4 regions of the Desulfosporosinus sp. FKA genome follow, and region 1 is predicted to be linked to each of the others. Evidence: riboswitches for the same ligand, from Rfam matches in the RefSeq annotation. Region 1 holds a riboswitch; each other region holds the start of a gene.
The links. A riboswitch is a leader RNA that binds a small molecule or an ion and turns the genes downstream of it on or off. The one in region 1 is predicted to bind cyclic di-AMP.
Positions count from the first base shown of each region.

Region 2: linked by a shared signal. The riboswitch ahead of B5771_RS03380 (C40 family peptidase) and the one ahead of B5771_RS04365 (C40 family peptidase) in region 1 are both predicted to bind cyclic di-AMP.
Region 3: linked by a shared signal. The riboswitch ahead of B5771_RS07555 (citrate/2-methylcitrate synthase) and the one ahead of B5771_RS04365 (C40 family peptidase) in region 1 are both predicted to bind cyclic di-AMP.
Region 4: linked by a shared signal. The riboswitch ahead of B5771_RS22920 (C40 family peptidase) and the one ahead of B5771_RS04365 (C40 family peptidase) in region 1 are both predicted to bind cyclic di-AMP.

Region 1 covers NZ_NAHZ01000015.1:161,641-167,541, forward strand. The annotation lists gene B5771_RS04345 (GGDEF domain-containing protein) at 1-652, shown strand, start outside; gene lgt (prolipoprotein diacylglyceryl transferase) at 1,433-2,203, shown strand; cyclic di-AMP (ydaO/yuaA leader) riboswitch at 3,343-3,482, shown strand; gene B5771_RS04365 (C40 family peptidase) at 3,488-4,294, shown strand; gene B5771_RS04370 (hypothetical protein) at 4,766-5,203, shown strand; gene B5771_RS04375 (hypothetical protein) at 5,619-5,901, shown strand, end outside.
Region 2 covers NZ_NAHZ01000014.1:78,002-83,902, forward strand. The annotation lists gene B5771_RS03355 (HD domain-containing protein) at 20-616, shown strand; gene B5771_RS03360 (hypothetical protein) at 672-908, shown strand; gene B5771_RS03365 (iron-sulfur cluster assembly accessory protein) at 1,015-1,341, shown strand; gene B5771_RS03370 (ACT domain-containing protein) at 1,496-1,789, shown strand; gene B5771_RS03375 (PFL family protein) at 1,834-3,201, shown strand; cyclic di-AMP (ydaO/yuaA leader) riboswitch at 4,156-4,291, shown strand; gene B5771_RS03380 (C40 family peptidase) at 4,295-5,011, shown strand; gene uvrC (excinuclease ABC subunit UvrC) at 5,246-5,901, opposite strand, start outside.
Region 3 covers NZ_NAHZ01000025.1:49,244-55,144, reverse strand. The annotation lists gene B5771_RS07560 (DMT family transporter) at 1-237, opposite strand, end outside; gene B5771_RS24225 (hypothetical protein) at 404-556, opposite strand; gene B5771_RS07555 (citrate/2-methylcitrate synthase) at 719-2,083, opposite strand; cyclic di-AMP (ydaO/yuaA leader) riboswitch at 2,196-2,342, opposite strand; gene B5771_RS07550 (ATP-binding protein) at 2,650-4,461, shown strand; gene B5771_RS07545 (rubredoxin) at 4,495-4,671, opposite strand; gene B5771_RS07540 (double-cubane-cluster-containing anaerobic reductase) at 5,003-5,901, opposite strand, start outside.
Region 4 covers NZ_NAHZ01000034.1:350,985-356,885, forward strand. The annotation lists gene B5771_RS22905 (ATP-binding protein) at 1-587, shown strand, start outside; gene B5771_RS22910 (sigma-54 dependent transcriptional regulator) at 593-1,948, shown strand; gene B5771_RS22915 (hypothetical protein) at 1,988-2,293, opposite strand; cyclic di-AMP (ydaO/yuaA leader) riboswitch at 2,505-2,642, shown strand; gene B5771_RS22920 (C40 family peptidase) at 2,647-4,122, shown strand; gene B5771_RS22925 (ATP-binding protein) at 4,191-5,030, opposite strand; gene B5771_RS22930 (zinc dependent phospholipase C family protein) at 5,415-5,901, shown strand, end outside.

The DNA of each region.
Region 1 (5,901 bases):
GATATTGACTGGGATATTTTATTCGATGATACTTTTGTATTTTATAGCTAAGCCACTATTTAATAATCTGTTTTTGCATTGCCTAATAATGGGGATTTCGTATGGACTGACAAATTTCATTATCTTTCTTATTTATGATAAACAGCTTGATAAAATTAAAAGGCTTAACCGTCAGTTAAAGTCTAGCCTTCTGATGGATAATATGACAGGACTCCTTAACCGTAGGGCATTTGACCAAGATATAAATAAAGTAACAAATTATGGGGTTTACTCTCTTATATTTCTCGATATTGACAATTTCAGGAATTTCAACAACCACTTTGGTCATGCTATTGGGGATATGGTACTCAAAAAGGTAGGAAAAACAATTAAAACTTGTGTTCGTGCGACGGATCGAGTTTATCGATATGGTGGAGAGGAAATAGTTCTATTTTTATCGGATTGTGAAAAAGCTAATGCTATCAGAATGGCTGAAAAAATTAGATCTAAAATATGCCAACTGGATAATGGTGAGTTTCCTCAGGTAACCGTGTCTTTGGGTGTTTCAAGTTATCCGGATGATGGAAGATCTATTCATGAGGTTATTGCCGTCTCGGATAAAGCTCTACTAAAAGCTAAACTAAGTGGAAAGAATTGCACGATATCCAGTTAATAGTAATGAACACTTTTTTGATGCTGATTCCTTGAAGAAGGCTGCGAACCGATACAAAAATTAAGGCATAGAAGCTACAGCTAAACTCATTAGTTGAGTTATCCATCTGATTTTCCCAGGGCCATGGATAAGACTTTTGTAAAGTGCCTATAGTTAGAGTCTTATCCTTAGAATTATTCACTTTCTGCACTTGCTTTTTAATGCCGGTTATAAAACGAATTACTAAGATGATTTACAATTTTTCTATAAAAACTAAGATGCCACCCGCTCGGGTGGTATCTTTACGTGAGTCGGCTTATGTCTCTCGATATATTCAAGGGGTGCAAATTTTTAACACGGACAACGGCCAACTCATCACCGAAGTACCAGTAGAAGCTATGCTTCATGAGATACAATTTGTTCCGTATTCTGCCTTTGGATTAGCCCAAACAACTAGATAGCAAGGTGGGGGAGTTACAGGAAAGGATCTTTATGTAAACAACTGTGCTTAAGCCTGCAAGGTATTGAAGAAGGGAAAAAGGTGGAGAAATACCGGAAACATTCCTATTGCTACTAAGTTTAGTCAAAAGAGCTAAGAACGCCCATTAATTTGCAAAGTTTTTTATTCGTTAGAAATTCACAACTAATTCACATCAAAATCGAATTGTTCTACTATACTCAGGACATGAAGACAAGTTAACGCGAAAATTATTCCTAGGGTAATTAAAGGAGGAAAAACTGAAAAAGCAAAATGGATAATAGGTATATCTATTGATACTAAAGTAGGAAGGAGCGTCGAATTTGCTACAAACTTTATTCAGCATCGGGGGATATTCTTTAAGATCCTATGGTGTCGTAGTTGCTTTTGCAATAAGTATAGCCTTAGGGGTCGCTTATTCACTAGCTTCTTCTGAAAAAGAATATCGTCGGCATCTTTTGGATTTAGTAGTCTATGCCGTGATTGGAGCTGTGATTGGAGCACGTTTTTGGCAAGTCTTATTTTATGAATGGGGATATTATTACCTACATCCTGCCGAGATTTTGAAGATTTGGCATGGTGGCCTGGCAATTCAGGGGGCTTTGCTAGGAGCTTTTATGGTTGGGTGGATTTATACACGTAAACATCAGCTTAATTTCTGGAAAATGGCAGATATTGCAACCCCCGGTATTATTATAGGACAGGCAATTGGGCGAATAGCATGCTTCCTCAATGGCGACGCCTTCGGTAGACCGACAAACTCAGGTTTTGGTCTAGTCTATCCTCCTGGTACCACTGCTTATGCTGCTTATGGAAGTCAACCCCTATGGCCTGCAGAGGTTTGGGAAGGACAATGGGATTTGATTGTATTTGCCTTAATCATAATTCTTTCACATTGGCGCAAATGGCCGAGGGGTATTCTTTTTTTAATCTACATTATTCTATATTCATTAGGACGATTCGGCTTAGAATTTTTCCGAGGGGATGGTGCACGTTATTTATTCCATTGGACTTCGGCTCAATGGAGTAGTATAGGGATGATCGTCATCGCTCTTATTTCTGCGATTGTTTTATCATATAGGAATACAGACTAAGAGTGAATTCATTCATTCAGCTAACTAAAGAATCCGCTTTTTAAGATTACTCCATTAGAAGCAAAGAAATTTGCTAACACTAACCAATTGTCTTAGTGGAGACTTTTCAATTTCAAAGAAAGGATGATGTTTTATGTGGCTGTTCTTAAACCAATATGGTTGGTATTTATTAATATTTGGGATGATGATCTTAATGCATAGGAAAGGTATGGGGGGGTGCTGCGGCGGCCAACATGGGGATCCTCATCATGACCAGGAAAATCACAAGGACCACCCTGTTACAAAAAAATCTATAAATTTCGAGGAAAACAGTAGTTCTTAAACAGATCACTAAAATGACAGATACAGATAAGGAAGGTAACAGCATAAATGAAAAATACAGAGGAATTCTACCCGGACTCGGCACTAATGATTGGGGATATAATTGAATTCACCGGGACCAATGATCCAAGTCTATCAAGGGAATCATGTTACTATTCAATTCTATGATAAGCTGCCCGAGTTTAAGAGCGTCTATTGGATTGGCCTGGATGTTCCAAACATTATGGATGGTGCGCCCGATATAAAATTAGTTCAAAATTTTACGTGGGCAATATCTCGATAATCAATTCAGGATTTTGAATCTACCCGGTACCCAAATGTATCATCTTAATATAGATGCTACGATAAAAAGTGAAAAAAATTTCAAAGTAATTTTTCGATGTATGATGAAGCTACAGGGGGACTTATTATTTTTGAACTAAAGGAATTAAGCTGCATCCTGAAATTTCTATACGTCAATTGCTTCTTACTCTATAATAATTTTAAAAATATTAACCCTAGGGCCATCTGAACCTTTGCACGGGTTGGGCGATAAACTAAGAAAAATAACTCCGTTTTGCATGATAAAGGATAAGTTTGAGAGATCAGGCGAAACAACCATTCGCTTTCACCTTCTTCGTATTTAGGGAAATCATAAGCCAGCAAATAAGAGTATGTTCTAAGAAGATGTTCAATATCGGAAAATACGTTCGTTCATAGGAAATTCATAGTACTAGAGTATAATTACGATGTTTCAAGATGAATGGGATTTAGCATTACGAGATAAGAAAGGAGGACTTCTATAAGACAATATCCGCAAAGCTAAATACTAATATTTAAAAATTGAAGTGCTGAATCTGAGCATAAATGCTTGGAACGGGGGATTTCATATGGGGTGAATCATGTTTTGAACATGTAGGGTTTACACCTTTTTACCCGAATCCGACAACTAACCTCGTAAGCTATGAAAGGTGGAGCCAGTCATTGTTTATTCTCCAGAAAAAGTGGTTTACTAGGGTTGCCCTTAGTGGTGTTCTTTTGACAAATAGTTTAGTGGGGATTGCCCCTTCTCAAGCGGCGGTTTTAAATTCCAAAGTTACCCCTATGGTTACTAAGCTACCAAGTACCGTATACAAAAATTCCCCTGTAGTAGTTTCTCAATCAAAAGCATATTCTCAAGCAATACGTGTAGCCTTTCATTGGACAAGTTCAATCGAGTCTAACATGAATGAACCTCAAATAACTAGTAAAATTATTTCTAACCAAAAAGAATCGATAACGCCTGTTGTTAGCAAAACACCGGCCTTAGTAAAGACATTAAGAGTACCTCCGATAAATAAGGATACCAAGAAAAAAAGCACTTCTGCACAGAAGGTTTCTAATATCAAACCTAAACAAGCTTCGATGCCCCAAGTATCGAGGGGCAGTTTATACGTAGATAAGCTTATAAGTCATGCATTAAGTTTACAAGGTATTCCATATCTCTGGGGCGGAACGAGTATAAAAGGATTTGATTGTTCAGGGTTTGTCCAACATGTATTTAGGGCCTCCGGAATTTCACTTCCACGAACTGCTGCCGAACAATACAAACTAGGCTCAACGGTAAGTCGTAATAATCTAAGACCAGGAGATCTTGTGTTTTTTCAAACCTATGCTCCTGGAGCTACTGATGTACGAATTTATATTGGTGGAGGACAAACAGTCGGAGCATCTAGTGATGGTGTAGGTATTCATAATTTGTCGGAAAGTTATTGGTCAAAACATTACCTTGGTGCGCGTCGAATCCTTTAACTTTGCGCTATATTGACTAAGAGATTAACCTTTAAATGACTGTACCTATAGTAAACAAGGTAACAATAAAAAGGAAATGGTATTAGGATTACAGTCTTAGCCATTTCCTTTTCCTTTAAAATAGAATACTTAATTTAAAAATCATAGAACACATGTAATCCAAGTTATCGTTCCTGGAATTATTAACCTGTAAGAATAGCTCCTACATATGTAAATAATAGTACATTGTGATGATATCCATAAACCTGCAAAATAAGAAGGAATTTAAGAATTTATGTAGAAATACAAGAGAATTATAGAGATATTCGTATATTCAACTATTTAAAAGCTATAATGATTAATCCTTTTTAAGGAGGTGCCCGCTAAGTCGTATTTGATTTGTTAAGTTCTTTAACCTTACTTATTAAAATTTATATAGCTCTTAACTCAGTAATTGTTATTAAGTACAAAAATGATTGGAGATGATCGATTTTGAATAAGAGAGTCAAGACTATAGTGTTTATTGCCCTAAGTTCTATCACAGTGTTAAGTCTTGCTGGTTGTGGAAGTCAAAATAGCGTGATGAACCCCAGTAATATGACTCAATATATGACGAGCAATCCTACAGAAATGGCAAATGTTCTGAGTTCACCTGATACACGCCAGTCCATGGTAAAAGTAATGGGGTCTTCACAAATAACGCCGATGATGATCGATATTATGAAAAGCAGTGAGGTCCAAAAGAATATGATCGGGATTATGGGGAGTAGTCAAAATCTCGATAACATGGTAAGCATTATGTCTAATCCATCGATGTTTAAGCCAATGGTGCAGATTATGGCTGATCCTAAAATGAAAGCAACATTTGAGGCCATGGTAAAAGATCCAGCCCTGCAGCCTTTAGTAAAAGAAGCAATGGGTTCAAAGTAACTTTTAGATGTCATGAAAAAGCAGGGTCACTTATTGAAAGGATCCTGCTTTTTGAATTATTTACATACGCATTGCCATTGGTCACGTAAAGAGGCAGATATTAATATTAACGAGCTCTTCGTGACAAGAGAGGAGAGTTTCGGAACTCGCAAAGTCATAGAGATTGTGTTTAGGGAGAGAGGGCTTGATCCTAATTAATTAAGTCTTTCCCTTAGAGAACTACAACACAACAAGTACTTTGGGTAAATTGGATTGCTGGATTATGGTTGGGATGTAGCGAAACTTATAATTTCGTTGCATCCCTTTCTTCATGAGAAATTCACAACTTTTTCATGAGATAGTCGTATCCAAAAGCTACACTAAGAACATAGAAAAGCAGTTAAATAAATTCAAATAAAAATAAGGGGGAATTACAATGAAAAAATTAACTAAGAAAATTACAACAATCGTAGGAACTGCAACATTGGCGGTAGGGCTTATGGCTTTACCGGCTTTGGCGGGAACGACTCAGGGACAGGACCATGGATGGGTTGGTCAAATGCAAAATTTCATGCAGCAAACCTTTACTCCAGCCCAACATCAGACATTAATGAACTCATCAGCAATGCAAAATCTCCATAATTCAGCCGCAATGCAAAAAGCTATGCAAACAGGAGACGTTAAGTCAATGCAAGATCTCATGAATTCAGACCCAGCCG
Region 2 (5,901 bases), on a different contig from region 1:
CTGAATGGGGGTGGACAACATGGATTTTCTAACAAGTCAAGGAAATTTTGAACAGGTTGTCCAAATTGCCAAAGGTTTCTATGCGCGCAAAGATCGGGCCCATGACTTAGACCATGCTTTAAGGGTCAGAGAGTGGGGGAAAAAGTTGGCTCTAGCAGAAGGCGCAGATGTAATAGTTATAGAACTTGCGGCTCTATTACATGATATTGGAAGATCAGGTGCTGTAGAAAAAACCCACGCCCAAAGCAGCGCAGGACTTGCAGATAACATTCTTCACAAAGCAGGATATCCTGAGACTGTTATTATAAGGGTAAAAGAAGCAATTATTGCACATTCTCGCGAAGAGGGGTATGAGCCCAAAACCCTTGAGGCAAAAATATTATATGATGCGGATAAATTGGATTTTGTAGGTGCCATTGGTTTGGGCCGCCTATTTACTTTAGGTGGAGTACAAGGTTGGCCCCTTGTGGGGGAAAATTCCTGTGAATCCTTCTATCAAGAGAAAATTCGAAGTTACCATGAGCATTTGTTTACCAAGTCGGCTCTAAATTATTTCAAGCCGTTATTTTCCTATATGGAAGAATTCTGGCATAAATTACATGAAGAAATGATTTAAATTATTCCTTTTGGGTAAGCTATGTATATTAGCTTATTTGGAAGGATTGGTTTGAATGCGTTGGTTTTGGCGTGTTTTACTTCTCATAGGGTTTATAGCTGTTCTAAAAACTTACACGTTGTCAGAACAAAAAACGTTTATTTCTTGGCCTGAAGGAGATTGGGCCCAGAAATTAAACTTTGAAGTAAAACATTGGCAAGCTATTACGCAGGACCTTCCAGAAAGCTTGGAAGTCGAAGTACGACAATTTTTAAAGGATTTTCGTGCGTCCGGAAGCGGGGAAGAAGTCTAGGTTTTCGATTGTATCTTATGCCTTTCGGTTTTATTTTAATTTCCCTTGGTCAAACGCTAAAAATATGGTATATTTAGGACTAGCGAGAAAAAAAGGAGTGAGATTTATGGTAGAGATTACAGAACTCGCAGCTCAAAAAGTTAAAGAAGTGCTTAAAAGTCAAAATAAAGAAAATGCATTTCTTAGACTTTATTTAGCAGGTGTTGGTTGAGGTGGGCCGAATTTCGGCATGACTCTGGATGAGTCAAAGACAACAGATGACATACTTGATGAAGGTTACGGCGTATCAATACTCACCGACAAGAAACTTTCCTCTTATTTAGAGGGTGCTACAATTGATTTCATTGATTCTAAGCAAGGCGGAGGATTCGAAATCCGCACAGCCAACCCTAGCAGTGACGGTTGTGGAAGCTGCGGCGGCGGTTGTTCCTGATATGTGTTTTTCAAAGAGAGCTCTCGGGGGCTCTCTTTTAGCATAATCGGTTCTCGGCATTTATCTTGGAAATTGATGAACGATTGTTACGCTAAAATAATTATGTAAGTCTGTCCGGAAAGCCTATTAAAGTAATAGAGGGAGGAAAACACTTATGACAATGATTCGCGAAGAGTCTGGACGTGCCATAATTACGGTTATCGGCAGGGATCAGATTGGTATCATCGCTTGGGTTGCAACGAAACTTGCTGAATATAACGTGAATATTTTAGATATTAGTCAGACAATCCTTAAGGAATTTTTTACAATGATCATGGTAGTCGATTTAAAATCGGCAACGTTGGAATTAGTTGAATTAGCCAATAGTCTTGAACAAGAGGGACTCAATAAAGGGTTACAAGTAAAAGTTCAGCACGAGGATATATTTACCTATATGCATCGCATTTAGCACAAAAGAATTTTAAAGAAGGTAATTGTGGAGGGAAATCGTTTATGACGATTACATTTGCTCGTGAAGAAATTCAACAAACTATCAAGATGATTCATGAAGAAAATCTTGATATTAGAACTATTACGATGGGAATTAGTTTGTTGGATTGTGTGACAGAGGATATAAATAGTTTAGAACGAAAAATATATGATAAGGTTACTAAAAAAGCAAGTCGCTTAGTGACGGTGGGAGAACAAATTTCATCTCGTTATGGAATTCCCATAATCAACAAACGTGTTTCAGTTACACCCATAGCTATCGCGGCAGCTCATTTATCCTCGGAAGGAATGGTGAGAATTGCCAAGGCCTTGGATCGAGCTGCCAAGACGTTGGGAATAAATTTCATTGGTGGGTTTTCTGCTCTAGTGCAGAAGGGATTTACAGAGGGAGACTTAGCTTTAATTGATGCTATTCCTCAGGCTTTGAGTGAAACAAATTTTGTATGTTCTTCGGTTAATATCGGAACGACTAAAGCCGGAATAAATATGGATGCAGTCAAACGAATGGGAGAAGTTATCTTAAATTGCGCTCAAAAAACTTCTGCTCAAGATGGAATTGGTGCAGCCAAACTTGTTGTCTTCTGTAATGCTCCGGAAGATAATCCTTTCATGGCAGGGGCATTTCACGGTGTTGGCGAACCAGATTGCGTGATCAATGTTGGGGTAAGCGGTCCGGGCGTTGTGGCAAAAGTTGTTAAGGAATTTCCTGATGCAGATTTTGGGGAACTCTCCAATCTTATTAAACAGACTGCTTTTAAAATTACACGAATGGGCGAACTGATTGGTCGAGCAGCATCGAAAGCTTTACAAGTTCCCTTTGGAATTGTTGATTTGTCCTTGGCTCCAACACCAGCTATTGGGGATAGTGTGGCAGAGATTTTGGAAAATATGGGCCTTGAACGTTGTGGAACGCATGGAACGACGGCTGCTTTAGCCATGTTAAATGATGCGGTTAAAAAAGGCGGCGCTATGGCTTCATCTCATGTGGGAGGCTTAAGCGGCGCATTTATCCCTGTCTCAGAGGACGCTGGAATGGTTAAAGCTGTGGAGGTTGGGGCTCTGGATCTGGATAAACTAGAAGCCATGACCTGTGTCTGTTCTGTTGGATTAGATATGATTGCCGTGCCAGGGGATGTGAGTTCTGAAACTATCTCGGCAATTATCGCTGATGAAGCTGCCATTGGGATGATTAATAAAAAAACAACTGCTGTCAGAATTATTCCTGCCATTGGTAAAAAAGCTGGGGAACGTGTGGAATTTGGAGGGCTATTGGGTGGAGCTCCGGTCATGAATGTTCATCCATTTTCCTCAAAAACCTTTATTAATCGCGGCGGCAGAATACCTGCCCCAATTACAAGTTTATCCAACTGATAGTTTTGCCTTTTTGGTGTGTAAATAACTGATTTTGTCAGAAAAACTTAGATTAGATGACAAAAGAATCTTTAATTATCTTTTTACTTTATCAAGCGACGGTATAAATGGCAAAAAGGTTTTTTACAAAGTTATGATAATCAGGTAAAATAGGCAATGTAATCACAACAATTAATTTTGCTTTGGGCTATGGAGCGTTATTCTAGTGCACGATTGGCAATCGAAGGCGGGCCTAATAATCCGCCGAGGGCATACCGATGAAGTTCCTGGTGGTGGCTTTCGACGCCCAGTCGAGGGCTGTTGCTGGGAGTTAAGGAATGAGGGGGATCCGCAATGGCATGCGGGCGCTACCCTTTTCCGTGGAGGCCTAAGTGCGTGGCTTTTATAGCTATGGCTTAGGGTAGAACCTGCATTAGGAAGGAACTTAGTGCAGTGTAGCCTGCCTTGAGGTGGAAAAGTTGGGAAGGCTTTAAGAGGTTTGGAGGGTGTTGGCCGATGCTTTTCAAACTGCCGGAAATGCTTTTCTGCAAAAGAGGCTAGATTGTCTAGGAGTGTTAAGGAAACTTCTAGAACGTTAACTAAAGAGGATTGAAGTGAGGACTAAGTGGTGATCAAGTTCTGGTGATGGCGACATCCCAGGCTGGGGAAAAGGAGAAATCGCCTTTAGGGAAACCGAAGGAACTTAGTGGGAAAACCTACTTGACCTAAGCCTCAATATTGACTCTTTAGCCTCCTATTGTCCAAATAAAGTCCGTCTCTCAAATTGAGAGGCGGTTTTTATTTGTCCTACTATCTCGACCTGTCTTCGCCAGTCATAGAAACAGTATGGACACAATTTTTATCCATCAGTGGTGCTGCCTAGCGGCATGGAGTCTGATAGTGGATAATAATTCCATGAATTATTGCAGGGATTTTTAGACATACTGGCGAATAGCCTAATATAGGCAAATAGACTAATATAAAATGCTGAATCCGAACTTATGTTAGGAGCGGGGGATTTTCTTGGGGTGAATCACGATTTCTCGTGTAGGGCTTACACCTTTAGCCCGAATCCGTCAACTAACCTCGTAAGCAAATGAAAGGTGGACTCTCATTGCTAATTTCCTCATCTGGACGGATGTGGTTAGGAAGCACAGTCCTGGCAGGTTTAATGTTGGCTGGCAGTTTGTCAGTTCCGGCGGCGGGTAAAATTGCAGCCAAGACAACTTTGATTTCCATTCCGACTGGACCCTATACTAACATCGTTCGCACACAGTTGCAGTGGCGCACTGCTTCCCTGACCTCATCTCAGGATAGTAACGATTCAACACCCGTTTTATCGGCTTCAAGTACACCAAATAACGTAACAAAATCGGCTGATAAACTGCAATCAAGAGTTGTCCCGGTGCCAGCGGAACGATCAAAAGCTATTCAAGTCGCTGCTGCGTCCCAAAAACAAGTATCGCGTTCGGTTACCTCTCAATTAATCAATAATGCTCTAAGCCTGCAGGGTGTTCCCTATCGTTTTGGGGGGACAAGTCGAAACGGCTTTGATTGTTCAGGGTTTACTCAATATGTCTATCGAGCCTCGAACACTTCATTGCCGAGAACTGCCGCAGAGCAATTTAGAACTGGAACCGGTATCAGTCGAGGGCAGCTACAGGCAGGTGACTTAGTATTTTTCTCCACCTACGCTTCAGGAGCATCTCACGTGGGTATTTATATTGGAGGAGGACGCTTTGTTCATGCTTCGAATAAAGGGATTCGGGTTACAAGTCTGAGTGATAACTATTACGCAAGCCGTTATTTGGGTGCCCGTCGAATCAATTAGACACGTTATTAAGGATTCATAAAAACAACAGCGAGAGATCGCTGTTGTTTTTATGCCCAATCTAACAACGGGGAATCCACGGGACGGGCCTATATTGAAGACATTCGCCGCTTGATTTTGTTCTTGATTCTGTTAAAGATGAATTAGTATTGCTTATATAGTTATCAGATATGTTACATTGATGTGTGCGCTTGTAGTAACATTTTCGGCATAATTCTACTCTGTAATTTAAAATCATGGAATAGATTTCTCCTCCTGTAAAGGGTTGTGTTCATCTGCTGGGTGGAAGTAATCAAAAATAGAGAGGGCAATACTTTCGGGGAGTCCTGTAGACTGAAGTTCTTCCACGGATGCCTGTTGAATTTCAGCAAGGGAAGAAAAATGCTGCAAAAGATGCTGTTTGCGTTTAGGGCCTATTCCTGTTATTCCGTCAAGAGCAGACAATGTCATATTCTTTGTGCGCTGTTGACGATGAAACGTAATCGCAAATCGATGAACTTCATTTTGAATTCGCCCCAATAATAAAAACGTTGGATGATTTCTCGCTAAAGCGATGGGGTTTCCCTCCCAATCCATAAGTTCATTCGTTTGATGGCGATCATTTTTTACCATACCTGCCACAGGAATCGTGAGTCCAAGGTCCTCTAATTCTTTTAAGGCTGCATTAATTTGGCCTTTGCCTCCGTCAACAAGTATTAAGTCAGGCAAAGGTTCATTTTCGGAAACAAGACGATGGTAGCGGCGGCGTATAACCTGACTCATAGAGGCTGTATCATCTGATATCTCCATAGGTTGTATTTTATATTTGCGATACCCCTTACGTTGAGGTTTACCGTCAATAAATTGAACCATACCGGCAACAGAATGGGTTCCAGCTGTATTGGATATAT
Region 3 (5,901 bases), on a different contig from region 1:
CAAGAAAATCCAATTACATCCGATGGCGGCACCTGATAAGACTAAAAGTAACCCATTTTGTTTAATCGCCTTAAAGGATGGCCTTTGTTTAACAAGAATACTTGTCAAAATCAAAAAGGCGCTGCCAATAATTCCTCTAAGAAAGGCGATCTCACTGGAAGGCAAAGCAATATTGCGGACAAAGACCCCGATACTGCCGAATATCAACATGGTTGTCAGAATTTTTAATTTTCCCATCAACGTTCCACCCCTGTCTGATCTCTTTATGTCAAGCTGCTGAATCTATACTATTCTCTCTTTTTCAGCGGATACCTTTTTATCCAGTTTTTAAGACCCTCACTTCTATAAGTGGTGGGTGTTGATCCTTCGTTAACTTCAGGTGGGGTAGAGTCCTCCTTCGCCGCTAAGTATTCCTATTGAGAGAGGCGGCTCGGCAATAATGTCCACCGGACATTATTGTATCTGAAGCCCCGATGTTCAGCTTTAGCGTAAGCGAGTTCACTCCCGTTTTATCCAATCGTAAAACTCCCACCCCTACAAGTGGAGCGTTTCCCATACCTTGCCTCTCTTTTACTTACTCTCAAAGACTTCTCCTAGACTAAAAAACCTTTACACATAAAAAAGGCACCGGTGATTACACCGCTGCCAAAGCTCTTGCCTTAAGCTTAATGCTCATTTAGTCCTGAATAATGAGAATGACTTCTATAATTTAGAAGGACTAATTTCTTTCAATCAAATCCAGATACTTTTGTCGTCGCGCCACACTTTTATAAGCCGGACGGATAATTTTTCCGGCATTAACAATTTCCTCAATACGATGGGCACTCCAGCCTGCGATTCGAGCAATAGCAAACATGGGTGTATACATTTCAACAGGGATATTAAGCATTTTATAAACGAATCCGGAGTAAAAATCGATATTGGCACTGACTGTTTTATACATCCTATTAAACTTAGCGATTACTTGAGGAGCTAACCTTTCTACCGATGCGTAGAGTTTAAATTCATCATCCAGTCCCTTTTCCTGAGCTAGTTTGGCTGCATAATCCTTAAGAATAACGGCTCTCGGATCTGAAATGGAGTAAACAGCGTGGCCTATCCCATAGATCAAGCCAGACCGGTCAAAGGCATCTTTTGTCAAAATCCGAGTTAGATATTGCTCAATTTCTTCATCATCATTCCAATCCTTGAGCTGATTCTTCATATCTTCAAACATTTTAATTACTTTAATATTAGCTCCGCCATGCCGCGGCCCTTTAAGAGCACCTATAGCTGCCGACATCGCCGAATAAGTATCTGTGCCGGTAGAAGTTACGACATGAGTAACAAAGGTCGAATTATTTCCCCCGCCATGTTCAGCATGCAGCACCAAAGCGAGATCCAGGAGCGCAGCTTCAAGTTTGGTGTACTTACTGTCCGGTCTCAGCATTGTCAGAATGTTCTCGGCTGTGCTTAACTCCGGACGCGGGCTGTGAATAAAGAGACTTTGATTGCTGTAGTAATGGGATAAAGCGTGATAAGCATACACCGCTAAGGATGGAAAACAGGCTATCAGCAGCAAGCATTGTTTTAAAACATTGCTGATGGAAGGATCGTCAGGGTTATCGTCAAAAGAATATAAGGCAAGGACACTTCTGGCAAGAGCATTCATAATGTCTTTGCTGGAGGACTTCAAAATAAAATCGCGGGCAAAATCTTCTGGCAGCTTCTGATAACCAGCCAAAATTTGTTTGAAATCCTCTAGACCTTTCTGATCAGGGAGATGGCCAAAAAGCAATAAAAAGGCAGTCTCTTCGAAGCCGAATCGGCCATCTCGTGTGAATCCATTGACCAAATCGGAAATATCATAGCCACGATAAAGTAATCGGCCTGGAACTTGGATAATTTCACCTTCGTCCAGGATATAGGAGTGTACTTCACCAATTTCTGTCAGACCGACAAGGACACCTCTACCGTCAAGATCCCTGAGCCCCCGTTTGACTTGGTATCTGCTGTATAATTCAGGATTTATCAAACTGTTCTTTTCGGCAGTCTTGCTCAAAGTGACAAGCGTTTTCCCTTCGGTTAGTTCGTAATTCAGCATCATTTAGCCTCCCTCAAATAAAATAAAATAAAACCCCAGACACAATGTCTGGGGTCAGCTAAGTCGAAAAAGTAAAAGAATAATCAGGCGGGGCAATAAGAGCCTAGCCTATCGTTCTTCCCTTTCAACGCTTACGAAGTTAGCTGACGGATTCGGGTCGAAAGTAACCCTACCTCCCACAGGAAAAAATTCCTGTGGAGGATTCACCCCAGATAAATGGTTCCCCCGCTTCTAAAAAAGAATTAAGCGATTTAGGATATTTAGATGATCTTTAATGATCATCGTTTTAACCATGTTGCGAAATACATTTATTGGAATATATTATATCACATTTATAGATTATAATCAATTATATAAAATAGAGCTGTATTGATACTAACCTCCGGCCCTGGGGATATCTCAAGCAATAATATATACAATAATTTATACTTAGTATATATTATTGTATATATTAAGTAATTGTTATTAAAAAGGGATTAAGGCTAATTTGTGGAACTACTATTCATCCAGCTTTAGCTGAACGAATTCACTGATTAGTACGTATTAGAGTTATAAGGGCATTAGATATGATAGATGCAGAAAAGGAGTTAGCTTTGGATACAAATATTCCAGAGGTTTCCTTAAAGGAACTTCTTAAGCTAAAAAAGGTCTTCTTAAATTTCAATTATGTCTTTATCATTAATTCCTTAGATGGACGGACCCAGTACAGCAATCCAGTTTTGCCAATACTTCTTGGAATTACCCAAAAAACCATAAAAGATCTAACAGCGGCAGAGATCATCCGGAAATATGTTCATCCTGATGACCAAAAGTCTTCAATCCAAGCAATCACAGAAGCGATGAAGGGAAAGAGAATTCATGGTTTAACGAATCGCTACTGTCTTTCTAACGGAACCTATCAGCAATTTTCCTGGATGCTGATCCCCATTCCTACGGAGGAAGTTTTTTATGCGATTGCTTGCCCGACTGCTGACGGAATAATTCCTGACAATAAGGCTGCTGATAAACCGGATATCAGAATCCACAGCATCTTTCACAATATATCCGATTACTTTTATGTTCTCGATAATTCCTGGAAGTTTGTTTATGTCAACGGTTCAGCTGCCCAACTTTTCTTATCGTCAAAAAAAGAAAAAATTCTGGGGAAATATTACTGGGATATATTCCCAGAATCAGATGATCTGTACTTCCTAAAATTTACAGAGGCTAAACTTACCCAAAAACATATCTATTTTGAGGCTTTCTCAGTACTTTCATGCGGCTGGGTTAGAGTTAACGTTTACCCTTCTCCGGAAGGTCTCTCTGTCTACTTTCGAGATATTTCCGATCAGAAGTGCTTGGAGAAATCCCTGGCAGATGAGCAAAAACGTCTGCACGCTATTTTAGCTGGGCTTCCCGGTTTAGTTTATCTACGTACCTCTGAAGGAAACGTTGTTTTTGCTAATCATAAGTTTAAGGAGATTCAGGGCGAACCTGGTAATAAAAAATGTTTTGAACTCCTTTTTAATAGAAATCGTCCTTGTAAGGACTGTAATATGGAGTCGGAAACCCAAACCTCCAGCCCCCTACAATGGCAGTGCATTATCAAAGATGTTATTTACGAAGTATATCAGCTTCCTTTTGAGGATTTTGACGGAACTCAGTTATTTCTAATGCAGCTCCTGGATATTACCAAACGCAAACTTGCTGAAGAAGAAATAGGCCGTTTAGATCGATTGAACCTCGTTGGTGAGCTGGCAACAAGTATTGCCCATGAAGTAAGAAATCCCATGACAACCGTTCGCGGCTTTTTGCAACTCTTAAAAAGCAAAAACATTTCTCAGGAAAACGCTGAGTATTTTGACCTTATGATCAGCGAGTTAGATCGGGCTAACGGCATTCTTAATGAATTTTTATCTGTTGCTAAAATTAATGCCAAATTACGGACACCAGTCAAACTCAATAACTTAGTGGATTCTTTATACCCCTTAATTATGGCTGATGCAACCAATCAAAATAAACTTGTCGTCCTTGAGGCTGAGAATGTCCCTGAACTCATGTTGGATGAACGCGAAATGAGACAACTCGTCCTTAATCTCACAAGGAATGGCCTTGAAGCAATGAGCCCTAAGGGAACTCTAAATTTAAGGACCTATCAAACCAAAGATAGTATTGTTCTGGAGGTAGAAGACCAAGGCTCTGGCATCAGTCAGGAGATTCTGGAACGTTTGGGTACTCCTTTTCAAACAACGAAAAAAGGCGGAACGGGGATTGGCCTGTCTACGTGTTTCAATATTGCCGAAAGACATAATGCTAAAATTGAGGTGATAACTTCTCCTTCCGGCACGAAATTTATTGTGCGTTTTAAGGATCCCAACCTAAAGGAAATACCCTCTTAGTGATGAGAAAAATAAGAGCTCTAGTCTTAAACTTTACACAGGTTTGAATGCTTTCTTACTGGCTCCGCATAATGGACATCTCCAGGTATCCGGCAGTTCCTCAAAGGGCACACCGGCAGGTACTTTACCCTTTTTACAACCCTTTTCCGGATTATAGATGTACCCACAACTTTGCATTTGACATTGCCACATTTTGTTCTCTTCGCTCATCTTAACTCCCCCTTTTATCTTTATTTTACCATCAAATTATAATAATTTAAATATAATAGCAAAGCCTTATAAGTATTATTTTAAACCTTATTTGAAACTAAAAATATCTCCATTCAAGGACTAAGGGGCTGTGCAAATTGAATCTGCAACAGCCCCTATTGCTATAATCATTCTTATAAGTTGTAGCCTTTAAATCACCAGTCCAAGGGGATAAACCACTTAGTGTCTTATAGCCTACCTATGCCCGCGAAGCTTAAGCAAGCAATGCTGTGCCTAACGCAGCGGACAACTAACTTTGTATTCACTGAGCCGAAATCCAAGTCGGCTTGCCTCATACACGAATCATCTCAAGTAAAGCTTCTATCCGAGTTAACAGCTGACCTTGGTCTTCTTCAGAAAAATCGCTTTCCAGCCGCAGATATGGAATATGTTTTTTCTCCATTTCTTTGCCCACGAAATAACTTTCCACACCATAGGGCTGACAGAATTGAAGCGAAAAATCGATTACAGCATCCGCTTTTAAGTTTTCAGCCATGTGCACAATATCTTCGAATCGTCCTTGATTCGGGGTAAAGCAAGCGCAATTCACTTTTAAAGGCCGCTTGGCAATATTAGTAAGCATATCCCCGACGTTATCGGCACATTCAGTAATATCCTTATAATAACGTTCTCCGGTACAGGTTTCCTCCCCAACAACAACAGCCCCTGCCTGTTCAATTAAAGCATGAAGTTTCCATGCCGGTAAGGGCTGGGGAGTCCCCGTTACTAATATCCTCGGGGCATCGGCAGGTGCGGCACCAATGCCCTCTTTGACCCGCTGATCAAGTTCATCGCACAAGGTATTTACTTGTGCAGCAAAACGTACAGGATCATCAAAGAATGAGAGCTGATTAATTAAGAGGACATCCAAGCCGTGAATCGGTGCCGGGGTATGTTTTCTTAAGTCAGCCAATCTTTGCAGGGCAAGGCGTTTATTGTTAATCGTCTCAATTCCCTGAGCAAGATTCTCAGCAGTTAATTTCACCTTTGTTTCGCGTTCAATAAATGAGGCAAATTCCCGCACTTCTTCTTCCCAAAGGGAAACATCTTTGGTTTCCTTCTTTTGCGGCAGTTCCATGACGTATGTAGGGATATACTTGTTAAGAATTTCCCAGGCCTTCTTCTTTCCATCACAAGTCGTTTCCCCAATGACCCAATCAGAAACTTGGAAATAGGGGCATATACGGTCTA
Region 4 (5,901 bases), on a different contig from region 1:
TGAAAGAGGAATATTCTCAAGTGACCGGCATTGAAGAATTTACGCGGGCAATAGAAGAACAAATCGACCGCCAAGATTTTGAGATTCAGGAACTTTTAGATTTCGGACGTCCTACTAAAGTTGCCTCTAAAGAATGTTCCATTAATGATCTTATCAAAGGTGTCCTCTCTTTCTCCGCCGCAATGCTGCGCAAGCAAAAAGTCCACGTAAAATTAAATCTGGCATATAACCTCTCTCAAATCTTAGCTGATACCGAAAAGCTTAAACAAGTTTTTGTAAACATCATTGTTAATGCGTCAGAAGCTATGCCCGAAGGCGGCGAACTGGCAATAACCACGGAAGAAAAGGAGAACATCATTGCCATAAGCTTTGCGGATACTGGAGAGGGAATCCCTCTAAACGATAAATCAAGAATATTTGATCCCTTTTATACAACAAAAAAGGCCGGTACCGGCCTTGGATTGTCAATTTCCTATCAAAGTATAAAACTGCACGGCGGAACCATTGACGTTAACAGCGAACTGGGAAAAGGAACTACTTTCCGGATTAATCTTCCTGTACTGCCTAAAATTCTAAGACAGGAGTGATCTTCTTGACACCAAAAATTCTGGTCATTGACGATGAGGAAAGAATGTGCTGGGCCCTCGAGAGGGCACTCAGCCATGAAGGATATCAGGTGATGACAGCCACAAGGGGGTTAGAGGGCATTCGATTGGCCAAAGAAAATGAACCCTCGCTGGTAATTTTAGACTTAAAAATGCCTGATCTCGATGGCATCGAAGTATTAAAAGAGCTAAAATCTTTATACCCTAATGTACCTGTCATCATGATTACCGCCCATGGGACTATTGATACGGCCATAGAGGCGATGAAAATTGGTGCTATGGACTATATCACAAAGCCGTTCAAGCTCGAAAAAATCAAAGTCCAGGTTCAACAAGCGCTTCATCTCTCCAATCTGGAAAATCAAGTTGATTTTTTACGTCAGGAATTAGGAAAACAATACGGTAAACTTATTGGACAGAGTGAACCGATGAAAGAAGTTTCACTCTTAATCCGTCAGGTTGCTAGAACCGGTACAACAGTACTGATTACCGGTGAAAGCGGAACGGGAAAAGAAGTTGCTGCTTTAGAAATTCACAAAGCCAGCAATCGTTTCGACAAACCCTTTGTGGCAGTAAACTGTGCCGCTCTTCCGGAACACCTCTTAGAAAGTGAATTATTCGGCCACGAGAAAGGGGCCTTTACCGGCGCATCCAGCAGAAAAAAAGGGCGCTTTGAGGTCGCCGATAAGGGATCAATCCTCCTTGATGAAATTGGAGAAATGCCTATTAACATGCAAGCAAAGTTGTTAAGAGTATTACAAGAACGCTGTTTTCAAAGAGTTGGCGGAATCGAAACAATCCACGTCGATGTTCGAGTCATCGCCACAACGAATCGGGACCTTGCCACGGCTATATCCAGCGGAACCTTTCGAGAAGATCTTTACTATCGCTTAAATGTCATGGGCATTGTCATGCCTCCCCTTCGATCACGAAAAGAGGATATTCCTCTTCTTGTTAATCATTTTTTAGAAAAATTCGACCCTACTAAAAGTAAAAAAATTTCTTCAGAAGCTATGAAAATCTTAACCCAATACAACTGGCCCGGAAACATCAGAGAGCTGCAAAATGTTATTGAAAGAGCCCTTATTGTTTGTCAGGGTTCGGAAATCCAATCGGTGCATTTTCCTAAAGAGTTGCTCAATCATCTCGAAGAATTGACAACGCCGGAGATACAGCTTACTGAAAGTGGTTTCTCTTTAGGAGAGTTAGAGAAACATCTTATCATTAAGGCTCTGGAAAAACACAACTATAATCAGACCAAGGTAGCAAAATATTTAGGAATTACCCGCCCGACATTGCTTTATCGCCTACAAAAATATGGTATAAAATATGACCACAATTAAAGCCATTGAATTTTCCCAATGGCTTATCCGCGACTTATTTTAGATATGATCACTTCCGTAATCAACCATTTTCTGATTCAATTCTGCAAATTCTCGGCTAATTTCCGGTGCTTTAAGCCATTGACTTTGGGGAGAACAGCGATCAAAGTAATTTAAAAACTCCTGAAAATGATCGCCGCTATAAGCATTTCGAAACCCTTCCAGAGTAAAATGGGAAGAAAAATTACAGTTTAGGTTTAAATGATTAAATAAGTCCTCACCGATTAGTTCTGGATTTCGCGTGTCCACAACTTTATGAAAAGAATCAAGGACTTTTTTCTGCTGCATAGAATTAAGTCTGTACACAACACGCCCCCCCCTTATTAAAGTTCCAGTTCCCTAAATATTGAGAGTTATTTTGCTGTTAGTATGCCCGTTAAGTCCTAGAGTTTGCACTCGTTTAAACGGGAAATAGCAAGTTTTTTAGAGTAAGTTTAAAACTTCACAAGTATTTCATAAATAAATTTAGAGGACATTTGCATATAGTGTCGAATAATTAATGATATGTTTAATGAAAGGAGAAAGAATGCCGAATCTAGAGTCGTCTAGAACGGGGGATTTTATTTATGGGGTTAATCGCGTGTAATACGCGAAGGGCTTACACCTTCCTGCCCGAATCCGTCAACTAACCTCGTAGGCAATTGTGAAAGGTGAAAAATATGCAATGGTCTCGTAAACTGTCTCAGATTCAAGGCGAAGTACTTAGCCGAATCAAACATTTCGATTGGACTCAAAGAAAACTAGTTATCCAACAGTTTTCGCGCAATACGTTACAAAGGATTTCTTGGAAATCGCCAAAAATTATCGTTACCTTATCGGTTTCTCTCATTTTAATAGGTGGGGTCACCTACAATCTTACAACGACGACTTCTGCGGCAGCAGTTCTTGTTAACGGTCATCAGATTGGCCTGGCAAAAAATTCAGCGACAGCTGAAAACCTTGTAAAAACAGTTTTGCAACAGGAAGGCAAACCTTATGGTGTAGTTGCCAAAACTCACGACGTTATAACTTATGAGAACGTCAGGATTAGTCCAGCTGTCTATCTGGAATCTTCTTTAAATGAAGAAAAACTAAAAAATGACATATCATGTTATGTTGATGGTTATAGCTTAAAAGCAAATGGATCTGTTGTCGCTGTTTTGCCAAATAAAGAAGACGTGAATCAGGTTCTTAAAAAATACCAAGATTATTATGCAAAACCCAGTTCTGAAAATAAGATCGAATCAATAAGTTTTGCTGAGAATGTTAGTGTCAAAAAAGCTGAAGTCTCCCCGGATCAAGTAAAATCAGCTGATCAAGCTTTTAAGGTATTGATGGATGGCAAGATAACGACGAAAAACTATACCGTTCAGCCTAATGATTCCTGGTGGCTTATCGCCCGCAAAAACGATATGTTAACCGATGATGTATTAGCGGGTAATCCGGGGTCAACTAAAAATACCATGCTGAAACCCGGTGAAACTATAAAGCTTGTTGATTCCACACCTTATCTTACCGTTGTTAGTAAAGGAACTTATTCAGGGTCGGAAACTGTACCCTACGATGTTGTAACGAAAATTGATCCGAGTTTGGCCTTTGACAATTCAAAAATTGTAACCCAAGGAAGTAATGGCGCAAAATTAGTTACTTATTCCTATGTGCGTAAAAATGGTATCGACGTAACTAAAAAAGTATTAGCTGAAAAAATCACTCAAAATCCTGTAAATCAAGTCATTGCTAAAGGACCTGGCAATGTGACGGTTGCCTATGGTATTTCCAGAGGAAGCAGTAATAATTCCTCCATTGTGGGTCGAGCTCTTAGCTTACAGGGTACGCCCTATGTTTTCGGTGGAACCACTCGCAGTGGTTTCGACTGTTCGGGCTTTACAAAATATGTTTATGCTAATTCCGGAATATCCCTGCCGCGTACTTCCTATGCTCAATTTGCTTCAGGACGTTCTGTCAGCAAAAATGACCTTCAGCCTGGTGATTTAGTGTTTTTCACGACATATACTAGTGGTGCATCTCACGTAGGCATTTATATGGGGGGGGGACGATTTATTCATGCCAGTAACCCTAACAGTGGTATTGAAGTCTCCAGTCTCAGTGACAGTTTTTACGCTTCCCGTTATTTAGGAGCGCGCAGGTATAATTAGTAACGGTAATCCCGCTTAAAAGGGGGCTGTGAGAAAACACAGCCCCCTTTCATTTTTCGGGAAAGAAATTATTCAATCTCATCACAAGGTCTGGGAAAACGAACAAAAAAAGTAGTTCCGTCTGGACCAGTATCAACGTCTATATGAGCATGATATCTGCTGGCAATTGTGAAGCACATGGGCAGACCCAAGCCGGTTCCGTTTTCTTTGGTAGTAAAGAAAGGATCGCCAAGCTTTTTAAGATTCTCTTCATCAATTCCTTTTCCTTCATCCTTTACACTAAGGACAACACTATCATCTTCCATAAAGGTTTCAATCGTAAGACAGCCATTGGGCTGCATTGCTTCAAGACCGTTTCGGGCCAAGTTTAAGACTAGTTGTGTAATTTCATTAGAATCAATATCAATTTCCTTAATTTTACCCGGTTGAAAAATACACTTCTTATCTTGACTATAAGCATCAGCAATTAATAACGGAAATAGGTTTTCCAGCAACTTGTTGAGATTCATGCGTTTAATTTCAGTCGGTTTATTTTTGGCAAGAGATAAGAAATTTGTAATAATTAGATTGGCCCTATCCAACTCCTCGATCATTAATTCAAAATAGTTTTGAAAGACAAGTAAATCTGTTTTACTCTGTAACATTTGAAGAAACCCTCGAATAGTTGTCATAGGATTTCGAATTTCGTGTCCAAGACCTGCCGCCAACTGACCTATAATATTTAAACGCCCCAGTTTTGCTATTTCACCTTCGAGGTATTCTCTATTCTCAATTTCTTTTTTTAGGGATTTTTTTAGCGAAAAGACCTCTGATTGAAGATTAACTCGTTCTTCCCTAAGCTGAATTATCTCTTTTTTAGAATCAACAAATTCTTCCCAATCTTTAATTGTTCGAAACGTTGCAGCCATAGATATTAAAATCCTCCGATAATTCATAATCATCTGATATTTATATCTATCTGATTTTCTAGTCACTCAAAGTCTTATTAGCGAGTTAGGATAAAATAACTGATCGTTATATTATTTCGAGAACAAAAAGGAAAATCCTTCAAGAATTGTTTTTTTATTATTAAATTTATCATTTACAAGAAAATAAAAACGGCTGCTAAATTTCGATTGCCAGAACGTCCTATTCGCTCTGGCAATCTTTTTTACTTTATTTTAACAGATTGACAATACGTCTTTTACGTTCATGCTTTAGAATAAGGTTGAAGCTAAAGATAGTTCGAATCTAAAAGGAGTTAACTCAGCAAAGCCTTTCTGGGAAGAGTAAAATGAAGAGGTGATAAACTCATGAACGTCAGTGTATATACATACACTCTGGGGAAAATGACCAAAATGATCTTAGCCCCTGTAGGACCTTTGCAGTATTTACTTAATTCTCCGGGCCTTCCTCACATCTATAGCTTAGAACAAGCTTACCGCCTCTTAGAACAAGACAACAAGTCCAGAGCAGCCAACTTTTTCAAGGACTATCATACATATCTTAAAAAAGGACTGTTATGGGCAGACCGTGGCTGGAAAAATGTTTGTCATTATTATAATTGGAACAGCGATCAAAACCGCGTCCAATGGCCAGATGCAAGCGCTGAGTGTCAATATTATTTCAACAAAGCCATGTCCCTCTTTTCTAAAGAAATGGTCAAAGGAATGTTCTATCTTGGAGCGGCCTTGCACTTAGTACAAGATATGTGTGTACCCCATCATTCAACAGGGGTTGTTTTTGATGGGCACTTAGAATTTGAGAAATGGGCAGCGAACAACTGGTACAACTTCCCTG